2 regions of the Mesorhizobium sp. CNPSo 4661 genome follow, and region 2 is predicted to be linked to the other one. Evidence: predicted binding sites of a transcription regulator. Region 2 holds the regulator's gene; the other holds the start of a gene.
What was found. The regulator LexA, encoded in region 2, represses DNA repair genes until DNA is damaged. The targets are predictions, from matches to a motif close to TGTTCNNNNTGTGTTCNG.
Positions count from the first base shown of each region.

Region 1: the regulator LexA is predicted to act here: its motif matches at 4,401-4,418, upstream of AC0YKC_RS19100 (ATP-dependent helicase).

Region 1 is NZ_JBWGIO010000012.1:63,586-71,123, forward strand. It holds gene AC0YKC_RS19070 (hypothetical protein) at 331-543, opposite strand; gene AC0YKC_RS19075 (DMT family transporter) at 533-1,675, opposite strand; gene AC0YKC_RS19080 (hypothetical protein) at 1,675-2,508, opposite strand; gene AC0YKC_RS19085 (LysR substrate-binding domain-containing protein) at 2,621-3,589, shown strand; gene AC0YKC_RS19090 (hypothetical protein) at 3,850-4,023, opposite strand; gene AC0YKC_RS19095 (hypothetical protein) at 4,158-4,325, shown strand; gene AC0YKC_RS19100 (ATP-dependent helicase) at 4,433-6,514, shown strand; gene AC0YKC_RS19105 (DUF982 domain-containing protein) at 6,656-6,958, shown strand; gene AC0YKC_RS19110 (sterol desaturase family protein) at 7,019-7,538, opposite strand, start outside.
Region 2 is NZ_JBWGIO010000023.1:30,938-38,475, forward strand. It holds gene AC0YKC_RS28530 (benzoate-CoA ligase family protein) at 1-82, shown strand, start outside; gene kynU (kynureninase) at 98-1,345, opposite strand; gene lexA (transcriptional repressor LexA) at 1,802-2,536, shown strand; partial or broken gene AC0YKC_RS28545 (ComEC/Rec2 family competence protein) at 2,577-5,032, opposite strand; gene gltX (glutamate--tRNA ligase) at 5,135-6,559, shown strand; gene gltA (citrate synthase) at 6,743-7,538, shown strand, end outside.

The sequences.
Region 1 (7,538 bases), on a different contig from region 2:
ATCGCCAGCTCTTTTTTAAGACTTTCGTCGGTGTATCGAATTGGACAAATGTCCCCCAACGGACCGTCCAGAGTCAGTAAAGCTACGACACTCAATACCGGGTGATGTTTCTACGCGGACTGGAAACGCGCAAGTTAGGAATTCTAATAGCTATAGCCAACATTCTATAGCACCGGCGGTCCGCCTGGATGCGTAAAATGCGCTATAGCACTTCGATTTGCGATGGAAGTTGCTGAAAAATCGAAGTTCAGGCCAAGTTCCAGCACGGCAACGATAATCCGCCAGCCGGATAGTCGACCATGCGCGATTCGGAGGCCCCATGGCAAATCGCTATCTGGCGCTGACACCGCGCCTGAGCTCGACGGGCGGCTCGTCCGCGAGTATCTCCAGCACGCGCTTCCAGCGCGCGCAGCGACCGAAATCCTTCTGCTCGATGGCCTTTTCGGCCTTCATGGCCGCATAGAGCGGCGCCTCCGCGCCAAACTCCCTGACCAGCCAGTGCGCCTCCTGCCTGGCGCGGCGTTCATCCTCGTCAACGGTCATTTTGGACATCGTGCCTGGTCTCCGTACCTTCGATGCCGACCGCAAGGCAGCAGCCGATGACGAGGACGGCGCCGGCAACCGCCGTCATCGACAGGCTTTCGCCCGAGAGCGTCAGCAGAAACGTGGAAGCTATCGGCGTGAGATAAGCGACGACCGCTATCCTGCCGCCGTGGTCGAGCTTTGCCGCGCGCGACCAGAAATAGTAGCCGAGCCCCATCGGGCCGGCGCCGAGATAGAGGCCGAGCAGAAGGTGCGCGCCGCTTGGGCGTACGACGCCGTCATGCAAACACCAGGCAAAGGTGAGCGCGACGCCGATCAGCGCCGAGGGCAAAAGCAGCCGCTCGGGCGACACGGCAAGGCGGCCGACGGCGAGAGAGTAGAAGGCCATGCAGAGCGCCGAACCGAAAGCGGCGAGGTAGCCGACGAGGCTGCCTTCGAACCAGCTCTGCGCGCGGCCGCCGGAAATCACCAGCACAACGCCGACGAAGCCCAGCGCCGCCGCCAGCCCGAGCAACAGCGGCCGACGCGGACGGCCAAGCACGATAACCGCCGCAGCGGTCATCAGCGGCCAAGTGTAGGCGACAAGGTTGGCCTCGATAACCGGCATCGAGGCGAAACCGATATATTGCAGGACCATCGTGCCAACCAGGCCGATGAAGCCAACGGCGTAGGCGGCAAGCGCGGATCTCCCCTTGTCCCCTTCTGGGGTTCGAAGGACGGGGCGAGCCGTGGGTCTCGCCCCCGGGCTGTGGCCTCGTGAAGCGAGGTCGGATGAAGGGTGTTCCAGGGAACGCCAACGTCTCACTTCGCTGGAGCATCCCTCATCGGTCTCGGCGCTACGCGCCGATCCACCTTCCCCCGCAAGGGGGGAAGGAGAAGCGCTCGTCAGCCGGATCAGCGCGAAGACCAGCGCCGCGCCGCAAAATTGCAGGAACTGCACTTGCGACACCGGATAGGCGGCAAGCAGTGTCTTGCCGACCAGGGCGTTGGTAGCCCACAGCGCCACGGCGCCGAGGGCGAAGGCAAGCGCCGCCCCGAGGGCGGCGCCGGAACGGCCTTGGCTTTCCGGCACGACGGGGCCGAGGCGCAGCGACACTGAAGGCGGCTGACGCTCGACCGGTTCGTGGCTCATTACCACGACTCCCTCGCCCCGCCGGTAACCGTTTCCGCCGTCGGCTGCGGCACGGGATGCTCCTCGGCATAGCGGCGGTAGGCGGGCAACTGGTTCGTCCAGACATCCTCGGCCAGCTCGTTCACCCAGGCACGGTCATGGTCGTTGTCGGCGGCAAGGTAGAACATGCGGTTGTCGTCGACATAGGGCTTGGTCGCCGAGCGCTGGTTGAGCACCAGCGTAACGCGCTCGCCGAGCTGGATCGGCGCGGTGCGATGGAGCACGCCGAGGAACTGGCCGAGCGTGGCGTAGTTCATCTTGTGGTCGATGCGCATGATCTTGTTGCGCGGCAGGTCGCGGCCGGATTCCAGGATCGAGCGGCCGGTCTCGGAATCGTCGCAATAGATTTCAAGGTGACCGCCGATGAGCGGGTCGCTGATCGACAGCGGAATGAGCTCCGTCACCGGAACGCCATCGCAATGCCATTCGACCGCGCCGTCTTTGGGATTCATGAAGGTGACGGTCGAGCCGACGATCGACAGCGGATACGGCTCGAGCTTGGTGCCCATCATGTCGGACAGCCTTTCCAGACGCAGCTTGTCGTGCAAAAGCTCCTTGATCTCCGGAATGTAGCGGTCGGCGCCGGTGATGAAGGTGAGGTCGAGGTGCTTGTGCACGGCATGGCTGGCCTTCAGCTTCAGGGCGGCTTCCTCGATGGCGGCAAGCAGAGCGGGGTCGTAACCGTGACGATACTGGGCGACGCCGAAACCCGACACTTTCCAGGAGGTCTCATGACCAATGATCGCCTCGCGGCTCATTGCGCAACGCAGTTCGGGAATTGTATGGGCGTTCATTCTACTTTCTCCAAGGTGGGGGCAACACTTGGTTAGCAGTCATTTAAACGCCTACCCCTGTAAATTTAGGAATGCTGATGGTAGCGTAAGCGCAGCTTAAGGTCGAAAGCCCGTGCGTCTGCTCAGTCAGGTCAACCTCAACTCGCTGAAAATCGTGGAGAGCGCCGCGAGGCACAGGAATTTCACGCGCGCCGGTGAAGAGCAATTCATCACCGCTTCCGCCGTCAGCCAGCGCGTGAAGAGCCTGGAGGATCAGTTGCGCTTCAAGATATTCGAGCGCGGCGGCAATGCAGTGTCGCTGACGCCGGAGGGCGAGACCTATGTGGCGCGCGTGCGCGAGGCGCTGGAGCGGATCGTGGCGGCCAGCATGGAGGCCACCGGCCAGTCGCAGGCGCATGTGCTTCGGATCTGCGTGCTGCCGACTTTCGCGGCACGCTGGCTGTTTCCGCGGATGTCTTCCTTCCAGCGCCAGTATCCGGACATCGAGATGCGGGTGTCGACTTCCTATGCCACGCATGAATTCTCGACCTCGGAATACGATCTCGAGATCCGCTATGGCGATGGCAATTTCCCCGGCCTCACCGCCGAACTCCTGTTCAGGGAGGATTTGACGCCGGTGTGCAGCCGCAAATTGTTTCACGACGTGCTGGGCGACAAACCGCTGTCGAAGGTGACGCCGGAGGATCTGCGCTATTTCACGCTGCTTCACTCCGACACGTGCACGCAGAACTGGCAGTCTTGGCTGGGCTTTGCCGGCGCGAGCTTCGTGCTTGGCGAAACCAGGAGCGTCTATTTCGATTCCTGCATGATGTCCTACGAGGCGGCCAATGCGGGCATGGGCTTTGCCGTCGCGAACCGTGCCTACATGGCAAGCGACATCCGTGCCGAACGGCTGGTGGCGCCCTTCGCCGTCCACCACCCCAACACGGCCGGCTGGTATTTCGTCAGCCCCATCAAGGCGCTCGGCGCCCGCAAGGTGGAGCTGTTCAAGCAGTGGATCATGGCCGAGGCGGCGCTGACGCAGCGCCAGTTGGACCTGGAGATCGCCAACGCCCCGGTGCGGCGCTCGGCCATGGCGTGAGGGGTTACTCCTCCATCAACGCTGAACCGACGGACACCCACCGCAGCGGGGCTTTGCAGAATTTCAGGATTTTCCGGTGATTTCCCCGCAGTTGCGTAGCCGGCCAGCGCGATCGCACCATGACGCAAGGGCGAGACTCAGCTATCTTCTATTGTGCGGCGGGCCTGACTTTCCCGCTTGGCCGGCGCTATCGAGCTTCCTCCCAAGCAGCGCCGGCCTTCTTCGTTCAGCCCACGACAATCCACCAGACCTGTAAGTCGCTATTGCTGCTGCGGCGTGCCCGGCTGGTCGCCGCCGGAGGTCGATTTCGGCACCGGATTCTTGTCGACCTGCGGGTTCTGATCGGCGGGCGCCTTGGTGGGCGGTACGCTGTTGTCGCAGGCAGCGACCGCGAGCCCTGCCGCAAGAGCCAGCAGCGCAGGAAGCTTCATCATAACGACCTCCTCTCGTTCGCTCCTTGATTTCAAGATCTCAAAGGCAACGAAGCGGCTACAGTTTGGTTGCGTGGGGTGGGGAACCAACCGGCGTGAGTTCGGTTGAACCCACCGAACCGTACGAGGAGACGATCATGATACGCCTGCTGCTTACAGGTCTGTTCGCCTACACCGCCTATCGTGTCGCCGTGAGGATTATCGACGAGGTGCCCGGCGATGTGGCGCCGCTGGACATGCCGGGCGACGAGAGACGCAATTTGCGGCCCCAGTCGGCGGCGATGGGAGTGGAGCCGAGGCGGTAGTTTTAGCCGTGGGGAGGTCAGCTATCTCGCCGGCTTTCACCGATCACGCGCACTAGGGGCAAGATCAGCTGTATTGCGAACAAAGCGGAAACGATGCTTGATGGGCGATGAACATCGCCGCTCGTGATTCGTCCTTCGAAACGCCCGCCTATCTTGCCCGGCTGAACGACGAGCAGCGGCTGGCGGTGTTGCATGGCGACGGCAAGGTGACCACGCCGCTGCTGGTGATCGCCGGCGCAGGCTCCGGCAAGACCAACACGCTGGCGCATCGCGTCGCCCATCTCGTCGTCAAGGGCGCCGATCCGCGCCGCATCCTGCTGATGACCTTCTCACGCCGTGCCGCTGCCGAGATGGCCAGGCGCGTCGAGCGCATCGCCGGCGAGGTTCTGGGGCGCGACGCCGCAATCATCGCCGACGCGCTCGCCTGGGCCGGCACGTTCCACGGTATCGGCGCGCGACTCTTACGCGACTATGCAGAGCAGATCGGCCTCGATCCGGTCTTCACCATCCATGACCGCGAGGATTCCGCCGACCTGATAAACCTTGCCCGGCACGAGCTGGGCTTTTCCAAGACCGAAAGCCGCTTTCCCACGAAAGGCACATGCCTGCAGATCTATTCGCGGGCAGTGAATGCGCAGGCGCCGCTCGGCGAAGTGCTGGGCGCAGCCTTCCCATGGTGCGCGGCATGGGCGGACCAGCTGAAGGAGCTGTTCGCAGCCTATGTCGAGGCCAAGCAGGCGCAGAACGTGCTCGATTACGACGACCTCCTGCTCTACTGGGCGCAGATGGCGTCGGAACCGGAGATCGCCTCCCACCTCGGCAGCCGTTTCGACCACGTGCTGGTCGACGAATACCAGGACACCAACCGGCTGCAGGCCTCGATCCTTTTGGCGCTGAAGCCCGACGGCGCCGGCTTGACCGTCGTGGGCGACGACGCGCAGTCGATCTATTCCTTCCGCGCGGCGGAAGTGCGCAACATCCTCGATTTCCCGAAGCAGTTCGCGCAGGGCGCGGAGATCGTCATGCTGGAGCGCAATTACCGCTCGACCGAGACGATCCTGGCCGCCGCCAACAAGGTCATCGGCGAGGCCAGCGAGCGCTTCACCAAGAACCTGTGGACCGAGCGCCGGTCATCACACAAGCCGCAGCTCGTGAGTGTGCGCGACGAGGCCGAGCAGGCCAACTATGTCTGCCAGGCAATCCTGGCTGAGCGCGAGGCCGGCACGGCGCTGAAGGCGCAGGCGGTGCTGTTCCGCACCTCAAGCCACAGCGGACCGCTGGAGGTCGAGCTGACGCGCCGCAACATCCCCTTCGTCAAGTTCGGCGGCTTGAAATTCCTCGACGCCGCGCATGTGAAGGACATGCTGGCGATGCTGCGCTTCGCCGAGAACCCGCGCGACCGCGTCGCCGGTTTTCGCGTCCTGCAGCTCATGCCGGGGATCGGCCCATCCGCCGCCTCGCAGATCGTGGACGCGATGGCGACGTCGCTGGACGAGACGCTGGGCCTTGCTCGCTTCCGCCCGCCGCAACGCACCGCGGAAGCCTGGCCGGTGTTCCTCGACATCTATAGCGGGCTGCGCGCCGGCGCCAAATGGCCGGCCGACCTCGAGCGGATCAGGCTCTGGTACGAGCCGCATATGGAACGCATCCATGAGGACGCGATCACGCGCCGCGCCGACCTCATACAGCTCGAACAGATCGCGTCGACCTATCCGTCGCGCGAGCGCTTCCTGACCGAGCTGACGCTCGATCCGCCCGACGCCACCAGCGATCAGGCCGGCCCGCCGCATCGCGACGAGGATTACCTCATCCTGTCGACCATCCATTCGGCCAAGGGCCAGGAGTGGAAGAACGTCTTCGTGCTCAACACCGTCGACGGTTGCATCCCGGCCGATCTCGGCGTCGGCACCAAGGAGGATATCGAGGAGGAGCGACGCCTGCTCTACGTGGCGATGACCAGGGCCAAGGACAGCCTGCATCTCGTCGTGCCGCAGCGTTTTTATCCGCACAACCAGCCGGCGCGCGGCGACCGCCATGTCTATGCCTCGCGCACCCGCTTCATCCCGGCCTCGATGCTTTCGGCCTTCGAGCAGTCGTCCTGGGCGAGCACCGCGCTCAAGGACGACCCGCGCCAGAAGCCGGGCGTCAAGGTCGATCTCGGCGCCCGCATGCGCGGGATGTGGAAATAGCCGCCTGCCCGGCGGATCAAGTCCAATACGGAAAAATCGGCACGCGCGGAACCTGTCGCCGCAAGCCGCGTTGTGGGGCGTCCCTCCCCTAGACCGGAGGCGGCAGCTCCGCCGCTTCCACTGCCAATAGACGAGGTCCGAATGTACGACAGGACGTTCTTCACACCGGTCGCACTGAGCGTCGGCGCCGGCCACAAGCGCATGATCGCCTCGCTGTTCGACATGCATGACTTCCTGATCGAGTTTCCGCCGTCGCGCCGCCGCCTCAGCTACGGCGCCGCGGTGAAGGCCTGCGAGGCCGCGCGCGATGGGGAAATCTCGGTCGAGGCCGCGCGCGATGCGCTGATCACCTTCGCGGTGACGGCCGGCGTGCTTTGGCCCTCGGAGCTGCCGGTCGTCTCGGTCAAGCCGGTGGCGCGCGGATATGGCGGCTTCGCCGCCTGAATTTTACGGCAAAGGACGACCCTCCCGGAAAGGCCCGCCCTGGCGGGCTTTTCCGTGCCGTCAGTCCGGCTTGGCGGCGGCGGGCGCGGCCTCGACGATCGGCGCGGCCGGTTCGGTCGTGGCGACGAAGGGATAGACGAGCTGCTGGTGGTAGAGTTGCGGCACCGGCTCGTCGACACCGTATTTTTCCGGCATTCGTTGCGGCATGAACAAGGTGCCCCCGATCAGGTCGAGAACGGGCAACTGTCCGGCGAAATTCTTGTCATGGGCCTGGCGTTCGTTGGCATGGTGCCAGTGATGGAACTGCGGTGAGGCAATCAGCCATTTCAGCGGCCCGAACTTGATGCGGGTGTTGGAATGGATGAACACCGACTGCCAGTGATAGATCAGCACGTAGATGAGAACCGCTTCGCCGGAAAAACCCAGCGTGAACAGCGGCAGGAACGAAGCCGACTTGGTCAGGATCTGGTCCACCGGGTGCACGCGGTGCGCGGCCAGCCAGTCCATCTCCTCGATCGAGTGGTGGATGGCGTGAAATCGCCACAGGAACGGCACCGCATGGAAAGCGCGATGGGCAAGG
Region 2 (7,538 bases):
GGTGAAGTTCATCGCCGCCTTGCCCAAGACCCAGACCGGCAAGATCCAGCGCTTCCGCCTGCGCGCCGAAAAGCCCCATTGAGCGAGAAAGCCCGATTCAGGTGACGGCCTCCTTGACCGCGAAGCGCGCTTCCCGCCAGACGCCGGTGCGCAGGATGTCTTCCAGCACTTCGACGGCCTCCCAGACATCCCGATAGCCGACATAGAGCGGTGTGAAGCCGAAGCGGATGGTGTATGGCGCGCGGAAATCGCCGATCACGCCGCGCTCGATCAGGGCGCGCATCACCTGGTAACCGTGCGGATGGGCGAACGACACCTGGCTGCCACGCTCGGCGCCATCGCGCGGGCTTTCCAGTTCGAGGCCGAAGGCGCCGCATCGGGCTTCGACAAGCCGGATGAACAAGTCCGTCAGGGCGATGCTTTTGTCGCGCACGGCATTCATGTCGACCTTGTCCCAGAGGTCCAGCGCTCCCTTCAGCGCCCGCATCGACAGCACCGGCTGCGTTCCGCACAGGAACCGGCGGATGCCCGTGCCCATGGCGTAGCCCTGCTCGAACGCGAAAGGCCGGGCGTGCCCCCACCAGCCGCTGAGCGGCTGGCGAATGTCGCCGTGGTGGCGATTCGCGGCGTAGATGAAGGCGGGCGCGCCCGGGCCGCCATTGAGATACTTATAAGTGCAGCCGACAGCGAAGTCGGCACTCGAACCATCAAGATCCACCGGCAACGCGCCTGCAGTATGGCAGAGGTCCCAAACGATCAGCGCGCCGGCTTCGTGGGCCTTGCGCGTCAAGGCCGCCATGTCGCGCAACCGGCCGGACTTGTAGTTGACGTGGTTGACTAGGATGACCGCGACTTGGCTGTCGATCAGCTCCTCGATCGTCGGGGCGTCGACACCTTCGAGCCGCAGCACCGTGCCGGGGCGCGTGGAGGCCACGCCCTCCGCCATGTAGAGATCGGTCGGAAAACTGTCGCCCTCGGCAACGATCACGGATCGGTCGGGCCGCATCGCCAGCGCCGCATGCAGGACCTTGTAGATGTTGATCGAGGTCGTATCGCAAACGACGGTCTGTCCGGCCGCCGCGCCGATCAGCCGCCCGAGCCGGTCGCCCAGTTCGACCGGCATTTGGAACCAGCCCGCGGTATTCCAGGCGCGGATAAGATCATGCGCCCATTCGCGCGTTGCCGCTTTCTCGATCTCGTCGAAAACCTCGGAGGACGCCGCACCCAGCGAGTTGCCGTCGAGATAGATCACCCCTTCCGGCAGGATGAAGCGATCGCGCAGGGCGCGCAGCGGATCCGCGGCATCCATCGCCTCGACTTCAGCACGGCCAGGAATTCCCCTCATCGCGTTACCGCCTCCATCTCGACCCAGCGCCGCTCGCAAATCGCCAGACGGCCAACGGCGGTTGTCTCACCCCAGTCGGCGTCGGGGCAAGAACCTTTCGTCCTGTGTTAGATGGTCCATAGACCGCGAGAACAGAGAACCGGCAAATCGCCGAAGTTGGCATTTTGGGTTCGTTTCGTTCACGGTGCAGCATGCGCAAAGGGTGGTCCACGCGGTCCGACCCGCGCTTTCGTGATGGCGCTGCCTGCTGTTTCAACTTAGGCAGTGCTGCAAAATCGAGCGGAATCAATGCCACCGCCCTACTGGCGGCGGCTGGCGTCCTCGAATGCAACATTGTTTCGGCAGCCTTAAGAAATTCATTAAACTTTAAACGGTTGCGGAACACAACTGGAACAGATAGTGTTTGTTCTGGGTTTGTTTTTCCGATTCTGGTTTCAGAACCCGTGGGGGCCGCCAATGCTGACGCGCAAACAACATGAACTCCTGATGTTCATCCATGAACGCCTCAAGGAGAGCGGGATCCCTCCATCCTTCGACGAGATGAAGGAGGCGCTGGACCTTGCCTCGAAGTCCGGCATCCACCGGCTGATCACGGCGCTGGAAGAGCGTGGCTTCATTCGCCGGCTGCCGAACCGGGCGCGCGCCCTCGAAGTCTTGCGCCTGCCCGACTCGATCGCGCCTGGCCTGAATGCCGCGAAGAAGTTCTCGCCAAGCGTCATCCAAGGCGGCCAAGGCAATCTCAACCGCCAAGTCAAGCCGGCAGCGCCTTCGCGCACGCCGACACCCAGCAATGACGACGACGCTGTTTCGGCCGTATCCATTCCGGTAATGGGCCGCATTGCCGCCGGCGTGCCGATCGACGCCATCCAGCACCAGACGCACTCGATCTCGGTGCCGCCGGACATGATCATGGGCGGCGAGCACTATGCGCTGGAGGTCAAGGGCGACTCGATGATAGAGGCCGGTATCTTCGACGGCGACACCGTCATCATCCGCAACGCCAATACGGCAAGCCCGGGCGAGATCGTGGTGGCGCTGGTCGACGACGAGGAAGCGACCTTGAAGCGGTTTCGCCGCAAGGGTGCCTCGATCGCGCTCGAGGCCGCCAATCCGGCCTATGAGACCCGGATCTTTGGACCGGATCGGGTCAAGGTTCAGGGCAAGCTCGTCGGACTTATCCGTCGCTACTGAGCAGGACCGCGCGGCGGTCTTCGCCGGAAATGCGTGACATCTATTCTGTCGGCTGCGGCGCGGCCGCCGGCTTTTCCGGTCGTTGATAGGGCGGCAGCCCCCTCGCCTCGCGTGTGTATTTCCGCTGCTCGTGCCAGGGACGATATGGTTCGTCGACCGCGTAGCGAACGGTTGGCCGGGCGGTCGCCGATTGCGGATCGAAGAAGATGGCGGCGCTGCCGTCGCGCGCCAGCTGCCGCTTGGTGACGACAAGCACGCGCGGATCGCGGCATGGGTTGTAGGCCGTTGCATCGTTGATGACGATGAGATCTGCGAACCCGCAGGCCGGTCGGGCGCTGCCGCGGTTCTCGGCAAGCGCGACGATGGCGCCGGAAGGATGCCGGCCGATGCAGAGGTCTCCGGTGCAGTAGAAGGGCGAGCCAAGCGGCAGGTCGACGGGATCGGCGATGTCGAGGGCGTCCTTGGCGAACGTCTCCGGCGGCACGATATCCTCGGCTTTCAGCGCTCGTTTCCAGTTGTCGGTGGTGAACTCGTTGGAGCGCGCGCGGTTGATCGCAAGCTCGCCGCCTCCGATCGGCATCGCCACCAGATGCGCGTCCTCCGAGACAAGCACATCCGGCGTGCGGACATGGGGAATGGCCAGCAGCGCCGCGAGCGCGAAGGGTACCGCGGCACAAGCCTGAGCCACGTGGTCGCCATCGTTGCGATGACAAGCGCGACCGTCGCCAGCAGCACCGACTGGATCGAGATCAGCCCGACGGCGTCGACCGGTGAGCGCTCGGATATCCACGCCGAAATAGCGATCATCGCCATCAGGCCCTTGCCCATGACAAAGAGGAAGGGACCGTCGAAGCCGAAGGGCATGGCCAGCGCGCTCAACACGGCGAACGGCATGACGATCAGCGAGACGATCGGCATGACCGCCAGATTGGCCAGCAGGCTGAGCGGCGACACGCGCTGAAAATGCCAGATCGCAAACAGCAACGTCGCGCTGCCCGCGATGAGCGACGTCACGGCGGCGCCACCCACTCCTATAGCCAGTTTTCGCGATACGAAGCCGAGAAACGAACGCTTTGCCGGCGCGGTCGTTTTGCCGGCGCGATAGTCGGCAAAGCCGGCATAGGCGCCAACGAGAGCCGCGGTGGCGGCGAAGGACATCTGAAAGCTCGGGCCGACCACTTCGTGCGGCGAGACCAGGATGACGGCGATGGCAGAGATCGCCAGGTTGCGCATGGTCAGCGCCGCGCGGTCGAAAAGCACGGCGACCAGCATCACGGCCAGCATGATGAAGCTTCGCTCGGCCGCGACCACGATGCCGGAGATCACCAGATAGGCGGCAATCGAGGCCAGCGCGATTGCAGCGGCATATTTCTTCACCGGTCGGCGTGACGAGAAATCCGGAAACAGCGCGAAGGCGCCGCGCAAAAGGACCATGATCGTGCCCGCGACAAGTGCCATGTGCAGGCCGGAGATCGAGATGATGTGGTAGATGCCGGTGCGCCGCATCGACTCGTTGATCGCTTCCGGAATGCCGGCGCGCACGCCGACGATCAGCGCCGCCGCGATCTCGCCTTCGGACCCGCCGATGGCGCTCCTGATATGGTCGGCAATGCCTTCGCGCGCGTTTTCGACAGCCGATGCGACGCGCGCTCCGAATGGCGCTTCTGCCGGGGCAATCAGCTTTGGATCGCCCAGGAAAAAGCCGCTGCCACCGATGCCGGCAAAGTAGCTGTCGAAGGAAAAGTCATAGCTGTCCGGCCGAACCGGGCCTGTCGGCGGCAGCAGCTTGGCATAGCCGGTCAGCATCGACCCGGCGATCATCTCTGGCGGGATTCTGCGTGCCGACAGCCTGACGCGGTTCGGCGCATAGCGCAGCTTGGGATGCTGCGTGGAAATCAGATCGATTGTCAGCCGGATGCGGCCGTTGGCCATCGCCTCGGCGGTGACGAGGCGCCCCGTCAGCCGCGTCTGGATTTCGGAACCCAGCATCGGGGTCGCCATCCGCAAGGTCTCCACCTTGGCCGCGAGAAAGCCCAAGGCGCAGAAAAACGCCGCCATGAAGACAAGGTGCGTTCTGTGCCGGGAACGCGAAACCGCCGCGCAGACAGCCACCAGGGCCACCGCCGCGAGCGGCCTGTAGAGATCGGGCTCAGTGTTCAGCGAGAAGTAGTAGATGACGCCGGCTGCCAGGAACACCGGCACCAGCAGGAAGCCGATGCCGCGGTCGAGCTCGGTGGCCGCCGCGGTGCCGACGCTTCGGTGGAGTGCAGGAAGCGAGGCGCGGCCAAGCTGTTTGCGGATCCGGCCGATGGTGGCTGTTGGCGAGACCGGCTGTATCCCGCCGTCACCGGACGGCAGAAGCTCGACTGGTGCACGCGGCTCCGGAAGCAAAACCGGCGCTATCTCTTCGGGCGCGGCATGGGCAAACATCAGGCGTTCGCTGACGCCAGCTGTCGTTCCCCCGCCCTCCTCCGCGCCCCGGCCACATCCAGCCATCGGGTCTGCCCCTTGCGCCCCAGACCGCCTATGCTACATGAACGCCGGTCGCGTGGAAGTCTGCGCGACACATGCATTTTTCAGTGCTTCCTCGAGAGTTCCATGTCCGACAAGGTCGTCACCCGCTTTGCCCCCTCGCCCACAGGCTACCTGCACATTGGTGGGGCGCGCACGGCGCTGTTCAACTGGCTCTATGCCAGGCACACCGGCGGCACGATGCTGCTGCGCATCGAGGATACCGATCGCGAGCGCTCCACCGAAGCCGCCACGGCCGCCATTCTCGACGGGCTGACCTGGCTTGGCCTCTCCTGGGACGGCGACGCCGTCTCGCAGTTCCAGCGCGCGCCGCGTCATCGCGAGGTGGCCGAGGAACTCGTGCGCATGGGCAAGGCCTATTACGCCTATGAGACGCCGGCCGAGCTCGAGGCAATGCGCGAGGCGGCCCGCGCCAAGGGCTTGCCGCCGCGTTACAACGGCCAGTGGCGCGACCGTGACCCGTCCGAGGCGCCGGCAGGCGTCAAGGGTGCGATCCGCATCAAGGCGCCGACCGAAGGTGTGACGATCGTCAACGACCGCGTGCAGGGCGAAGTGCGCTTCCCGAACAAGGATCTCGACGACTTCATCATCCTGCGTTCCGACGGCGTCCCGACCTACATGCATGCCGTCGTCGTCGACGATCACGACATGGGCGTCACCCACATTATCCGCGGCGACGACCACCTGACCAATGCCGCGCGCCAGACGGTGATCTACAACGCCATGGGCTGGGACGTGCCGTCGATGTCGCACATCCCGCTGATCCACGGCGCCGACGGCGCCAAGCTGTCGAAGCGGCACGGCGCCCTCGGCGTCGAGGTCTATCGCGCCATGGGCTATCTGCCCGAGGCTTTGCTCAACTATCTGGCCAGGCTCGGCTGGAGCCATGGCGACGACGAGGTGATGTCGGTCAAGGACATGGTCGCCTGGTTCGACATCGGCGACGTCAACAAGGGCGCGGCACGCTTCGACTTCGCCAAGCTCGAGGCGCTGAACGGCGTCCATATGCGCAAGATGGATGACCAGGCCCTGTTCGACATCTTCGTCGCCACCTTGCCCTATCTCGAAGGCGGGCCGGCGCTCGCGGCCAAGCTCGACGGCGGGCGCAAGGCGCAACTGCTTGCCGCCATGCCCGGCCTCAAGGAGCGGGCAAAAACCCTCGTGGAACTGGTCGACGGCGCGGCGTTCCTGTTCGCCGAACGGCCATTGCCGCTCGACGAGAAGGCGGCGGGCCTGCTCAACGCGGATGCGCGCGCGATCCTGCGCGGCGCGCATGGCGCATTGTCAGCCATCGAAGGCGACTGGAGCGCTGCCTCGGCCGAGGCTTCGATCCGCGACTTTGCGCTGGCCGGCGGGCATAAGCTCGGCGCCGTGGCACAGCCGCTCCGCGCCGCGCTTACTGGCCGCAGCACCTCGCCCGGCGTGTTCGACGTGCTTGCCGTGCTGGGCCGCCAGGAAAGCCTGGCGAGGATTGGAGATCAAATCGATTAGGAGCGAACTGGCCTAAGAAGATTGGCATTGAAAGGTGCGTTTCGCAGTGCAACATTAGGCCTTGGCCCAATCTGGCACGCACCTCCTAAAATGCGATTGGCAAGTTCGCGCATTCCGGTGATTTCGACGTGTCGTTTGCAGGAATTGCCTTGCCGGCATGAGGAAACATAAAGGAGTTTGGGAATGAGCGAAGCTGCGACAAAACTGGAACCGAGCGGCAAGGCGCATGAGTCGACCGCCAGGCTCGAACTCGCCGGCAAGACCCATGAATTCAAGGTGCGAAGCGGGTCGACCGGGCCTGACGTGATCGATATCGGCGCGCTCTACAGCACGACCGGCGCCTTCACCTACGACCCCGGCTTCACCTCCACGGCAAGCTGCGAATCGGCGATCACCTTCATCGACGGCGATGCCGGCATCCTGCTGCATCGCGGCTATCCGATCGACCAGCTTGCCGAACATGGCGACTTCCTCGAGGTCTGCTACCTCCTGCTCTACGGTGAACTCCCGACCAAGGCGCAGAAGGAAGACTTCGACTATCGTGTGACGCGCCACACCATGGTGCATGAGCAGATGTCGCGCTTCTTCACCGGCTTCCGCCGCGACGCGCATCCGATGGCTGTGATGTGCGGCGTGGTCGGCGCGCTATCGGCCTTCTATCACGACTCGACCGACATCTCGGATCCCTACCAGCGCATGGTCGCCTCGATGCGCCTGATCGCCAAGATGCCGACCATCGCGGCGATGGCCTACAAGTACCATATCGGCCAGCCCTTCATTTATCCGAAGAACGAGCTGAACTTCGCCGCCAACTTCCTGCACATGTGCTTTGCGGTGCCTTGCGAGGAATACAAGATCAATCCGGTGCTGGCGCGCGCCATGGAGCGCATCTTCATCCTCCACGCCGACCACGAGCAGAACGCCTCGACCTCGACCGTCCGTCTTGCCGGCTCGTCAGGTGCTAATCCCTTCGCCTGCA